Regions from separate parts of the Mesorhizobium sp. LSHC412B00 genome, predicted to be linked through region 4. Evidence: predicted binding sites of a transcription regulator. Region 4 holds the regulator's gene; each other region holds the start of a gene.
The links. The regulator PhoB, encoded in region 4, activates phosphate uptake and scavenging genes when phosphate is short. The targets are predictions, from matches to a motif close to TGTCATNNANCTGTCAT.

Region 1: X757_RS147480 (PhoX family phosphatase) is a predicted target of PhoB. The motif match lies at 1,358-1,374, and genes of this name have one in related genera.
Region 2: X757_RS137070 (RNA degradosome polyphosphate kinase) is a predicted target of PhoB. The motif match lies at 1,441-1,457, and genes of this name have one in related genera.
Region 3: X757_RS159845 (esterase-like activity of phytase family protein) is a predicted target of PhoB. The motif match lies at 1,366-1,382, and genes of this name have one in related genera.

Annotation. Positions count from the first base shown of each region.
Region 1 is NZ_AYWB01000008.1:274,964-278,033, reverse strand. Features, by position in the region: gene X757_RS147480 (PhoX family phosphatase) at 1-1,301, opposite strand, end outside; gene X757_RS147485 (hypothetical protein) at 1,420-1,815, opposite strand; gene urtA (urea ABC transporter substrate-binding protein) at 2,129-3,070, shown strand, end outside.
Region 2 is NZ_AYWB01000027.1:29,638-32,707, forward strand. Features, by position in the region: gene X757_RS137080 (FAD-dependent monooxygenase) at 1-1,113, opposite strand, end outside; gene X757_RS137075 (zinc-finger domain-containing protein) at 1,133-1,378, opposite strand; gene X757_RS137070 (RNA degradosome polyphosphate kinase) at 1,613-3,070, shown strand, end outside.
Region 3 is NZ_AYWB01000002.1:70,450-73,519, reverse strand. Features, by position in the region: gene X757_RS159845 (esterase-like activity of phytase family protein) at 1-1,265, opposite strand, end outside; gene X757_RS159850 (hypothetical protein) at 1,489-1,803, shown strand; gene X757_RS159855 (LacI family DNA-binding transcriptional regulator) at 1,831-2,856, opposite strand; gene X757_RS159860 (Gfo/Idh/MocA family protein) at 3,051-3,070, shown strand, end outside.
Region 4 is NZ_AYWB01000015.1:55,433-58,502, forward strand. Features, by position in the region: gene X757_RS142125 (ROK family protein) at 1-729, shown strand, start outside; gene phoB (phosphate regulon transcriptional regulator PhoB) at 760-1,449, opposite strand; gene phoU (phosphate signaling complex protein PhoU) at 1,466-2,170, opposite strand; gene pstB (phosphate ABC transporter ATP-binding protein PstB) at 2,212-3,036, opposite strand; gene pstA (phosphate ABC transporter permease PstA) at 3,054-3,070, opposite strand, start outside.

The DNA of each region.
Region 1 (3,070 bases), on a different contig from region 4:
TCCTCGGGCCGGTCCATCGGCGTGGCGCCGAGCGCATCTGCCGCAAACCGCGTCTTCAACAGCACCTCGGCCTGGTCGGCAAAACCGTTCTCGACGGTAAGCTTGCCCTGGCCGTGCACCAACGGCAGCCACGTCATCGAGCCATCGGCATCGAAGCGGGCGACCGACAGCACGCCATCGTCGAGCAGATCGGCGCCGGAGGCCGGGTTGGCCTTGTCATAGGCCTTGGCCGAGACGAAGCGGTACATATATTCGAAATAGTCGTCGTCACCCATATAGACGACAACGCGGCCGTCCTTGTTGAGGACCACGGTCGAGGCCTCATGCGACATGCGGCCAAGTGCCGTGCGCTTCACCGGCCTGGACTGAGGATCGTAAGGGTCGATCTCGACCACCCAGTCGAAGCGGTTGGCCTCGTTCGGTTCCTTGTCGAGGTTGAAGCGGTCATGGAAGCGGCCGCGGCCATAGATGTCGGAGCCGTCGAAGCCGTAACGGTCAAGCAGGTCGGCGGTCGGCGCCCTTTTCGGGTCGCCGCCGAAAATGTCGGACACGCCTTCCTCGCAGGTCAGCACCGTACCCCAGGGGGTGAAACCGCCGCTGCAGTTGTAGCTGGTGCCGAGCACTTTGGTGCCAGTCGCGTCGGCCGAGGTCTTCATCAGCGCATGGCCGGCAACCGGTCCGGAAACGGTCATTTCGGTGTTGGCGGTGATGCGGCGGTTCAGCGGACTGTCGGCTACGGTTTCCCACTTGCCGTCCTTCAATTCCACCTCGACGATCGAATGGCCCATCGCGGCCATGCCGAGATCGACCTGTTCCCTGGTCATCGTCTTGCCGGCATCGCCCTCGGTCATCCCCGGAAACATCACATTGGGCGAGATGTATTCGTTGTTGACGCAGAGCAGGCCATGATCAGAATTCACCGTGCCCTTCGGCAGCGGCATGAAGGCGATGTAGTCGCAATTGTAGCCGAAGCGCTTTTCCTGTTCCTCCGCCGCGACCTTGTTGCCGTCGAATTCGGCGAGGCCAGCTGCAAGCGGATCGCCCCAGCGCGCGACGATGGTCGTCTCATAGCCTTCGGCGGCGGCATGGGTCTTGTCGTAGACCCGCTTCAGTTCGGGAAAGCCGAGCGTCGACTGCGCTGCGGCGGCATGCGTTTCGCCGGCAAACAAGGAGCCGACAAAGCTGCCGCCGGCAATCAGCGCGCCGGAGGCGAGGCTGCCTTTCAAAAGAGACCGGCGCGAGACGCGCTCGGCAATGATTTCGCGGATGACGGGGGAGGATGAAGACGGTGTATTGGCCATGGTGTCTGCCTCTCAGGGTGGATGTTACGGCGCACCGTTGCCCCTAGTCTGCTTAGGCAACATTCACATGACATAAGAGGAAGGTTTTGCCGCAACTGGGCGCGGCACTACGCATCGCTCAGCCCTTGGTGCAGGTCGAGGCGGTGAAGGCGCCGTCGGGCTGCTTCAGAATGATGTCGAATGACGGGGCGGTCTCGCCGTCCAGTGTTGCCTGTGTCATGGAGACGGAGTTGCCACCGGTGGTATAGCCGCCCAGCGGCCCGAGCCAGGTGATCTCGCCATTGGCGTTCATCTGATAGTTGTAGCCTTGCAGCGCCGTTCCGAACGTCACCGGGCCGGTATAGACATTGCCCTTGATAGTGATGTCGCCGAGGTTGAGGAAGGCGCCGAGCAAATAGACCTCGCAATGATAGGTGCCGTCAGGAAGTTTGCCCTCGCTGAAATCGGCGCGCGCGGCGCCGCTCGTTGCCATCAGCAGCAGGATGCAGGAAATGCGTGAGATGCGAGATGTCATGACGTCTCTCTTTTGAAGGGCGAGCTTGCCCTATTTTTGCGCGGTGCCGCAACATTGTTCGCCCGGAACCCACGGCCGGAGATCAAAAACTAGGCATTTGTCTCAATTGGACGAAAATTAGGCAAAAGTCGTGTGCGCTGCGCAAATTTGCCTCAATCAATTTTTACCGGCTGCCTTTGTTGTTTCTCAGGCTAATATACCAACCGGCTGATAACGCTCGGCTATTCCATCTTTGTGAGCGGCGCCTTCGCGTTTGGCACGGCAGTTGCTTTGCATTGTCGCGGTGCAATCAAACAGCTTGGGAGTCTTCGGTATGAGGGGTAATTTCTCCACAATAACAAAAATGTTTTCGGCGGGCGTGATCGCCGCCGGCCTGTCGATGTCGTCTCCGGCCAAGGCCGCCGAAGACACGATCAAGGTCGGCATTCTGCATTCGCTATCGGGGACCATGGCGATTTCGGAGACGACGCTGAAAGACGCCATGCTGATGCTCATCGAAGAGCAGAATGCCAAGGGCGGTCTGCTCGGCAAGAAGCTCGAGGCGGTCGTTGTCGATCCGGCCTCCAACTGGCCGCTCTTTGCCGAAAAGGCGCGCGAGCTGATCTCGAAGGACAAGGTCGACGCCGTGTTCGGCTGCTGGACCTCGGTGTCGCGCAAATCGGTGTTGCCGGTGTTCTCGGAACTCGACAACATCCTGTTCTACCCCGTCCAGTATGAGGGCGAGGAAAGCGAGCGCAACGTGTTCTACACCGGCGCCGCCCCGAACCAGCAGGCGATTCCTGCCGTCGATTATCTCATGAGCGAGGACGGTGGCTCGGTGAAGCGCTGGGTGCTGGAAGGCACCGACTACGTCTATCCCCGAACCACCAACAAAATCCTCGAGGCCTATCTGAAGGCCAAGGGCGTCGCCGCCGAAGACATCATGGTCAACTACACGCCGTTCGGCTTCTCCGACTGGCAGACCGAAGTCTCCGCAATCAAGAAATTCGGCTCGGCCGGCAAGAAGACCGCCGTCGTCTCGACCGTCAATGGCGACGCCAACGTTCCGTTCTACAAGGAACTCGGCAACCAGGGCATCAAGGCCGAGGACATCCCGGTCATGGCCTTTTCGGTCGGTGAGGAAGAACTGGCCGGTCTCGATACCGCGCCGCTGGTCGGCCATCTCGCTGCCTGGAACTATTTCGAGAGCGTCGACACACCCGAAAACAAGAAGTTCATCGCCGACTGGCACAAGTTCATCAAGAATGACAAGCGC
Region 2 (3,070 bases), on a different contig from region 4:
AGCATGCCAGGCGAGGCGGTTTACGGCCCCACGACGCGCGGCCTTGGCGACACGCGGCCGCCGAAGATTTTCCCAGATTCGAAAACTTCTGGGCAGATCGCCAGGGAAATCGGCGATAGCGTCGGCAAGCGTGATGGCATCTTCGATCGCCATTGCCGCGCCCTGTGCGGCAAACGGCGTCATCGCATGCGCAGCGTCGCCGATCAGCGCGATGCCCTGCGGGCTCGTCCACCGCTGTTGTTCGACGGTGTGGATCGGAAAGGCCGTCCATGGGCCGGCCAGTGCCACAAGCTTCGTCAGGCCCGGCGCGGTGCCGCGCAGGGCAGCCGTGAGGATCGCGGGATCGGCATGGCCCGACCAACCTTCGGCCATGCGCTCGCCCTTGGTGAAGGCGGCGAGATTGAAGGCCCGGCCTTTGCTGACGGGATAGGCGACCATGTGGAAGCCTGGATGCAGGAACGTGGTGACGCATTCGGCGGCGCCGATCGCGACAAAGGCTTCGCCGGAGGCGCTCTCGGCCGCGATCGTGACTCGCCAGGCGAGTTCGCCCGAAAAACGGCTTTTGACGAAGTCCTCGCCTGCGAGTTGCGCCCGGACCGCCGACCAGACGCCGTCGGCGCCGACCAGCAGTTTGCCGCGTGCCTCGATCTCGCGGCCGTCCACTTCGGCGGTCACGGCGACATATTGCGCGTCTTTGACGATGCCGGTCACGCGGGCGCCAGTGATGAACTCAATCTCCGGCCGTTCAGCCATTTGCGCCAACAGCGCTGCCTGCAGATCTGCGCGGTGAGCAACGAGATAAGGCGACTGCCAGCGCGCTTCGGCGGCGTGCCCGAGCGGTACCCGCGCCAGTTCGCGCAGCGTCCCGGCGTCCTTGAGCACGACCGCTTCCGGCCGCAACGCTGCGGGCAGCAGTCGGTCGAGCACGCCGAGTTTTCCAAGAATGCGTGTTGCGTTGGGCGAAAGCTGGATGCCGGCGCCGGCCGCTTCGAGGTGCTGTGCCTGTTCGATAAGCTTTACCGGATAACCCCGTCCGGCGAAGGCAAGGGCAGCGGTCAGCCCGGCGATGCCGGCCCCGGCGATTATGACCTGCCGGGACCTGATGTCTTCCATCGGGCTTGTCGCGGAAGGATCAGGCGGCCTGGTCGATATAAAGGCAACCAGCCGGCAGCGTTTCCGTCGCCCTCAGCTTCGCCGAATAGCGGTAGAGCGTCGAGCAGTAGGGACAGACCTTTTCATTGTCGTCGCCCATGTCGAGGAACACATGCGGGTGGTCGAAGGGCGGGTTGGCGCCGGTGCACATGAATTCCTTGACGCCGATGTCGATTGCCGGATGGCCCGCATCGTTCTGGAAATGGGGAATGGAACCGCCTGCCATCGTCGTCTCCTTGATCTCGTCGAAAAGCATCTGGAACATAACAGGCCTGTTTGCAAGATCGATGAAATGAAACTGTCGCAAAAGCCTGTCAGAGGATACGTTGAGCCGGTTAAGTGCATGTCCCTGAAATCGGAACGGTTTTCGCCGAAGGGTCATGCGCCACAAAAGCGTGTTAGAGGCATGGCACGTCCAGCGGCGCTCCAAGGGACGGTTGGCGGGGGAAGAGCAGGAACCATGAACGAACTGAAGCCGGTGCAGAGCGAATTCATCAATGTCGAGGTGGCGAGCCCCGAGGGCGGCAACCCCGATCGGTTCGTCAACCGTGAGTTCTCCTGGCTGCAGTTCAACCGGCGTGTGCTCGAGGAATCCCAGAACCAGCACCATCCGCTGCTCGAACGCGTCCGTTTCCTGTCGATTTCAGCCGCCAATCTCGACGAATTCTTCATGGTCCGCGTCGCCGGCCTTGCCGGCCAGGTGCGCGAAGGCATTGCGCTCAAGAGCCCCGACGGCCGCACGCCGGAGCAGCAGCTGGAACAATTGCTGCGCGAGGTCGAGCGGCTGCAGGAGGACCAGCAGAACAGCCTTTCGGCGCTGATGTTGCTGCTCAACAAGGAAGGCATTGAGAGCATCACCCGCGATGCACTGACCAAGGATGAGAAAGTCTGGCTGGAAGATCATTTCCAGGACCAGGTCTTCCCGGTCCTGACTCCACTGTCGATCGACCCGGCGCATCCGTTTCCGTTCATTCCCAATCTCGGCTTCTCGATGGCGCTGCAATTGCGCCACCGCAAGAATGGCGAGGAGATGAGCGCGCTTCTGCGCCTGCCGGTGGCGCTGAAGCGCTTCATCCGCCTGCCCGACCGCAAGCAGCACGTTCGCTTCATTCCACTGGAGGAGGCTGTCGGCCTCTATATCGGCAAGCTGTTCCCCGGCTATGAGGTCAAGGGTTCCGGCACCTTCCGCATCATCCGGGACAGCGATATCGAGGTCGAGGAAGAGTCGGAAGATCTCGTGCGCCTGTTCGAGACGGCGCTGAAGCGGCGCCGCCGCGGTTCGGTCATCCGCATCGAATTCGACAAGTCGATGCCCGGTGAATTGCGCGAGTTCGTCGCCGGCGAGCTTGGCGTCTCTTCGAGCCGCATCAGCGTTCTGACCGGCCCGCTGGCGCTCAGCCAGATTTCCGAGATCGTCGCCGTGCCGCGCGACGACCTGAAGTTCACCCCCTACAATCCGCGCTTTCCCGAGCGCATCCGCGAGCATGGCGGCGATTGTTTCGCGGCCATCCGCGAGAAGGACATCGTCGTCCACCACCCCTATGAATCCTTCGACGTGGTGGTCCAGTTCCTGCGCCAGGCAATGGCCGACCCGGAGGTGGTGGCAATCAAGCAGACGCTCTACCGCACCTCCAACGACAGCCCGATCGTGCGCGCCTTGGTCGACGCGGCCGAGGCCGGCAAGTCGGTGACCGCCCTGGTCGAGCTCAAGGCGCGCTTCGACGAGGAAGCCAACATCCGCTGGGCGCGCGACCTCGAACGCGCCGGCGTCCAGGTCGTGTTCGGCTTCCTCGAACTGAAAACCCATGCGAAAATGTCGCTCGTGGTGCGGCGTGAGGACGGCAAGCTGCGCAACTATGTACATCTCGGCACCGGCAACTACCATCCGGTGACCGCGCGCATCTACACCGACCTGTCC
Region 3 (3,070 bases), on a different contig from region 4:
TTGTTCTTGTCGTTCGGCTTGCCGTCATGCAGGCCGAAGCGGCCGAGTTCCTTGTTGTCGTTGATGTCTATGAACGGCGTCAGCTTGGCCGGCGTCACCGAGGGGTCGAGCACCCCCTTGGGCGCCACCGGCTTGTCGGCCGCATCGAAGGCGCCGCCGGCAATGTCGGTGGCGCCAGAGACGTCGACGACGAAAATCTGGCGCAGCAGCGAAGTATCGCCCTTCACCCCCTGGCCGTTTCCGCTGTCGCGCGCCAGCATCAGGAAGGTCTTCTCGGACAGCGCCACGATTTCGCTCTGCGCGGCGACCTTGGTCTTGTCCTTGGCGTCTTTGAACACCGGCAGCGGCACGGCATATTCATGCACCAGCTTGAGATGGGCCGGGTCGGAGGCGTCGTAGACCAGCGCGCGGGTGTTCTGGCGCGTCGCGGGCGAATCGCCGCCATCCTGGCGGGGCGCCGACTGCAGCACAGCGATCAGCGACTTGCCGTCCGGCGTCAGCGCCATGCCTTCGAGGCCTTGATTGTTCTGGCGGCCGGTTTCGGGATCCTTCGGATCGGGTTCGACTGCACCGGGGCCTGGATTGTCGGAGGCGAAGTTCGGCCCGCCCTTGCGCATCGGCACCAAAGCGGCCGGCGGCTGCGTTGCCGACAACAGATGGCCGTCGGCCGAGAAGCGGTAGATGTTGGGGCCGTATTCGTCAGAGATGAACATGGTGCCGTCGGGCAGCCGCGCGATCGCCTCATTGTCGAGCGCCAGCTTGCCATTGGCCTCGGGCAGGATCGGCAGGTCGCCATTGGCCGCGCGCTCGCCGTTGAGCGGATCGAGACCGGTGGCGTCTGCGCCCTTGTCGTCGGTGAGCAGCAGGGAATCGGCTAGCGTCGCCTTGACGCCTGTCTGTTCCTGGCCGGCAGTGGGCGTGGCGCCCAGTGCGGTCGGCGTGAATTCGATATGAATAGTGTTGAGGCGCGGCCGGTAATCGGTGGTGCCGACGACATTGTAGCCACGGTCCGGCAGCAACCAGAGCGAGCCCTTGTAGCCGTCCGCGCCACGGGTCCAGCTTGCGGCGTCGATCGACATGCCGGAGCCGGAGCCGAAGGTCTCGCCGAACTTGTCCTTCTGATCGGCCGGAATGCGGCCGACGCCGACCAGGCCCTTGTTGACGAAGCCGCCAACGGTGGCGGTGCTGTCGGCAAGGGCAGGGGTCAGGGCGGTAAACAGCGCCAATGCGGCGCCGAGCGACACGGTTCGGTGCAGATTTTTCATGGAGATCCTTCTTGTGACGGAACGGGCCGGAACGGCCGGATGACGAAGCCGCCGCAATCGACGATGCCGCGCCCACCGATGAGCGGTCTAGGACGCGAAGATGATAGTTGCGTGACAGACCGTGTCGCACGCGCTCCGGAACCATTTTCCAGCCTGATCCGTTGCACGCGAGCCCAAGCGTCGCCTGCGATGGCCGGTCGAGCCCCGGGCCTAGGAGGGATAAATGGGTTTCGATCAGTATCACGAGCCACCGGAAGAACTGACGCAGGAGGTGCGGACCTTTGCCCGCATGATCACCTCGTTGATCGAAGAGGCCGAGGCGATCAGCTGGTACGAACAGCGCATGTCGGTCGAGAAAGACCCTCAGGCCAAGGCGATCATGAAGAACGCGCAAGGCGAGGAGTTCAAGCATTTCGGCATGGATCTGGAATTCCTGCTGCGCCAGAAGAAAGACTGGCGCACGGAACTGAAGGAAATCCTGTTCACCACCGGCGACATCGTTAAGGCCGGCGAGCGGGGCGAGAAGAAGGTGGATTGAGGCCCGCCGGCCTTCCTCCGCGGCGGATCAATCGCTGTCGCGGGCGATCAGCTCCAGCGGCCAGACTTCGCGGATGATGCGCGGACCTTCCGGGCCGGCAAAGGCGGGAAGCGAGGCCAGCAACATTTCGGCCAGCCGCCGGCCCATCGGCTCCAGCGACGGACGGAAGGCGGTCAGCGCCGGCGAGAAATAACGGCAGAGCGGCGTGTCGACGATGACGATCACCGCGATGTCGTGGCCGGGCCTGATGCCCATTTCGGCCAGTGCCTTGCAGCCGCCGAGCGCCATTGCGTCATTGTTGAAGATGATGGCTGTGGGCCGGTCCTTGGACAGCATCACGCGCGGCGTCACCTGGTAGCCGCCTGCCTCGTTGATGAACCCGTCGGCGATCAGGCCGGGGTCGACTTCGATGCCATGCCGCTCCAGCGCCTTGCGGTAGCCGTCGAGGAACAGGTAGCCGAAGTTGAGATCAAGCGAAGGGCGGATGGCGGCAATGCGGTGGTGGCCGCGCGCGACCAGCCGGTCGACGGCTTCATCACCCGCCCTCTCGAAATCTATATCGAGCGAAGGATAGGTGTCGTCGCCGGATTGACTTCGGCCAAGCGTGGCGAAGGGAAAGCCGGCCTTGCTGAGATAGTCGATTCGATCGTCTTCCCGCCGTGTATTGGCCAACACGACCGCGTCGGCCCGGCGCGTCTCAACCACGCGGCGCAGCCTCTCCTGCTGATATTGGCCGGGCTCGCCCATGACGACCATCAGATCCAGGTCATCCTCGGCCAGTCGGCCCTGCAGACCGATCAGGAACGGGATGAAGAACGGTTCGCCATATTGCTGGTCGCCCGGATGCGGCTGCAGCATGAAGGCGATCGAATGGGTGGTGCCTTGCCGCAGACTGCGGCCGGACTGGTTGGGCGAATAGTTCAATTGCTTGGCGGCGGCGAGCACGCGCTGGCGGGTGTCGGCATTGACGTCGGCGCGGCCGTTCAGCGCCCGCGACACGGTGCCGATCGAAATGTTCAGGTGACGCGCAAGGTCATGGATGCTGGACGCCAAGGACAGTTCTCCCCCTGTCTTGGCTAGCACCGGCTGCCGCCCAGGCCAAGGCTTCGGGATGATTTTCGCTGGCAGCCGATTGACATTCTACGCCATCGGGTGTGTTCTCGTAAACGTTTACGGAGAAACGTTTACGGTGATGCCGGAAATGCCGTGACATTCGGTCTGGAGGGACCGGACGGGAGGAATGCCGGATGATGAATGCCGTCCTCGT
Region 4 (3,070 bases):
ATCACGCCACTGACCGACATTGCCTTCGCCGACATGTTGGAAGCGGAATTCGGCATTCCTGCCACCATGGAGAACGACTGCAATATGATGGCGGTGGCCCTGCAATGGCGCCAGCCCGAGCGCTACCGCGACAATTTCATCGCGATCCTCTTGTCGCACGGCATCGGCATGGGGCTGGTGCTGAAAGGCGAACTGTTCACCGGCACCCATTCCTCGGGCGGCGAGTTCGGCCACATGATCCACCGTCCGGGCGGCGCGCTCTGCCGCTGCGGGCGGCGCGGCTGCGTCGAGGCCTATGCCGGAAACTACGCCATCTGGCGCAGCGCCAAAATGATGAGCGAAGATGCCGAGCCGGTCGATATCGGCGACGCTGATATGCGCGCACTCGCCGCGCGCGCCCGCGAAACCGATGGCCCGGAGCGCGAAGCCTATCGCAAGGCCGGTGAGGCGCTCGGCTTCGGCCTCGGCAGCCTGTTTGCGCTGATCGACCCGGCGCCTGTCGCCATGGTTGGCGTCAGCGCCGCCGCCTTCGACCTGATCGAGCCGGCATTGCGCGAAGCGATCGCCCAGACCGCCGGCGGCCAGCACTCGAAATCGATCTCCTTCGACACCGAGCCCAACGAGCTGCCGCTGATCCGCGAAGGCTGTGCCATGCGCGCGCTCGGCTTCGTCGATCAGGAGATTTTCGCGCCGGGCATTCAGGCCAAATCCGGCAAGCATGTCGCCTGAATGGCCGGCAACGGCGCGACGCGCAGCATCCTAGTCTTCCCTGATCGCGTAGCCGGCGCCGCGAATGGTACGGATGACATCCGGCATGCGGCCGTTGTTGACCGCTTTGCGTAAGCGCCCGACATGGACGTCGACGGTTCGCTCGTCGATGTAGATCGTCTCGCCCCAGACATTGTCGAGCAGCTGGCTGCGCGAGAACACGCGGCCGGGATGGCGCATCATGAATTCGAGCAGCCGGAACTCGGTCGGTCCGAGCCTGATCTCGCTCTTCTTGCGGTAGACACGGTGCGACTCGCGGTCGAGCACGATGTCGCCGACCTTGAGCACGCTGGACAGCACTTCCGGCTTGGCCCGGCGCAGCAGCGCCTTCACGCGCGCCATGAACTCCGGCGTCGAGAATGGCTTGACCAGATAGTCGTCGGCACCGGTGGACAGGCCGCGCACGCGATCGCTTTCCTCACCGCGCGCGGTCAGCATGATGATCGGCAGCCGCTCGGTTTCGGGCCGCACTCTAAGCCGCCGGCAGAGCTCGATGCCGGAAACAGCGGGCACCATCCAGTCGAGCACCAGGAGATCGGGCACGTTTTCCTGCAGGCGGATCTCGGCCTCGTCGCCGCGTGTCACCACCTCGACGTGATAGCCTTCGGATTCGAGGTTGTAGCGGAGGAGCACGCCTAGCGGCTCCTCGTCCTCCACGACCATGATGCGTGGCGCGATCATAGGCAGTTCACCCTCATCAGGCCGGCGTGGCCATCGCCGTCTCGTCCTGCTTCGGACGATTGGCGGGCAATTGCTGGCCGGTCAGCACATAATACGCATTTTCGGCGATGTTGGTGACATGATCGCCGATGCGCTCAAGATTCTTGGCGCAGAACAAGAGATGCGTGCAGGCGGTGATGTTGCGAGGGTCTTCCATCATGTAGGTCAAGAGCTCACGAAACACGGACGTGTATTTGACGTCGATGCGCTCGTCGTCATTCCTGAGTTTTGCAAGAGCTGCCGCATCGGTGGCGGCATATTCCTCGACGACGCCTTGCACCTGGATCAGCACCAGCTGCGCCATGGCATCGATGGAGTGCGAGAGGTCGCGCGGCGTGACGCTCAAGCCCACGGTGCCGACGCGTTTGGCGATGTTCTTGGCGAGATCGCCGATGCGCTCGAGGTCGCCGGCCATGCGGATCGAGCCGACCACGGCGCGCAGATCGTTGGCCATCGGCTGGCGCTTGGCGATCAGCGTGATGGCGCGGTCGTCCAGTTCGCGCTGGCGCGCATCCATGATGGCGTCGTCGGAAACGACACGCTGTGCCAGCGCATTGTCCGAATTGAGCAGCGCCCTGGTCGAGCCGCTGACCATCGAGCCTGCCAGATCGCCCATGTCGCCGATCAGCTTGCTGATCTGCCCGAGCTCTTCATCGAAGGAGGCGACGGTATGTTCACCCATGATCTTGGTCCTCGTGCCTGAAAATTCACCCGCCGGACGGCTCAGCCGAAGCGGCCGGTAATGTAGTCCTGGGTGCGCTTGTCGTCGGGGTTGGTGAACATCTTGTCGGTGGCGCCCTCCTCGACGAGATAGCCGAGATGGAACATCGCCGTGCGCTGCGACACGCGCGCCGCCTGCTGCATCGAGTGGGTGACGATGACGATCGTGTAGTTCTGGCGCAGTTCGTCGATCAGCTCCTCGACACGGGCGGTGGCGATCGGATCGAGCGCCGAGCAGGGCTCGTCCATCAGGATCACCTCCGGCGACACGGCGATGGCGCGCGCGATGCACAGGCGCTGCTGCTGGCCGCCGGACAGGCCGGTGCCGGGCTCCTGCAGGCGGTCCTTGACCTCGTTCCAGATCGCCGCCTTCTTCAGGCTCTGCTCGACGATCTGGTCCATGTCGGACTTGCGCTTGGCCAGCCCATGGATGCGCGGGCCGTAGGCGACGTTCTCGTAGATCGACTTCGGGAACGGGTTGGGTTTCTGGAACACCATGCCGACGCGGGCGCGCAGTTCGACGACATCGATGTTCTTGTCGTAGATGTCGTCTTCATCGAGCGTGATCTTGCCGGTCACCCGCGCCAAATCGATGGTGTCGTTCATGCGGTTGAGGCAGCGCAGGAAGGTCGACTTGCCGCAGCCGGACGGGCCGATCAGCGCCGTCACCTGGTTCTGACGCACGTCGAGATTGACGTCGAACAACGCCTGCTTCTCGCCGTAGAAGACGCCGACCTTGTCGCCGCGCATCTTGATGACTTCGTTCGACTTGGCGTTCATTTTGTCGCCCACTGCATTCTCAAGGGACTGTTCGGTCATGATGTTCATACCAAATTGCCTTTTTTCTACCAGCGCCGCTCGA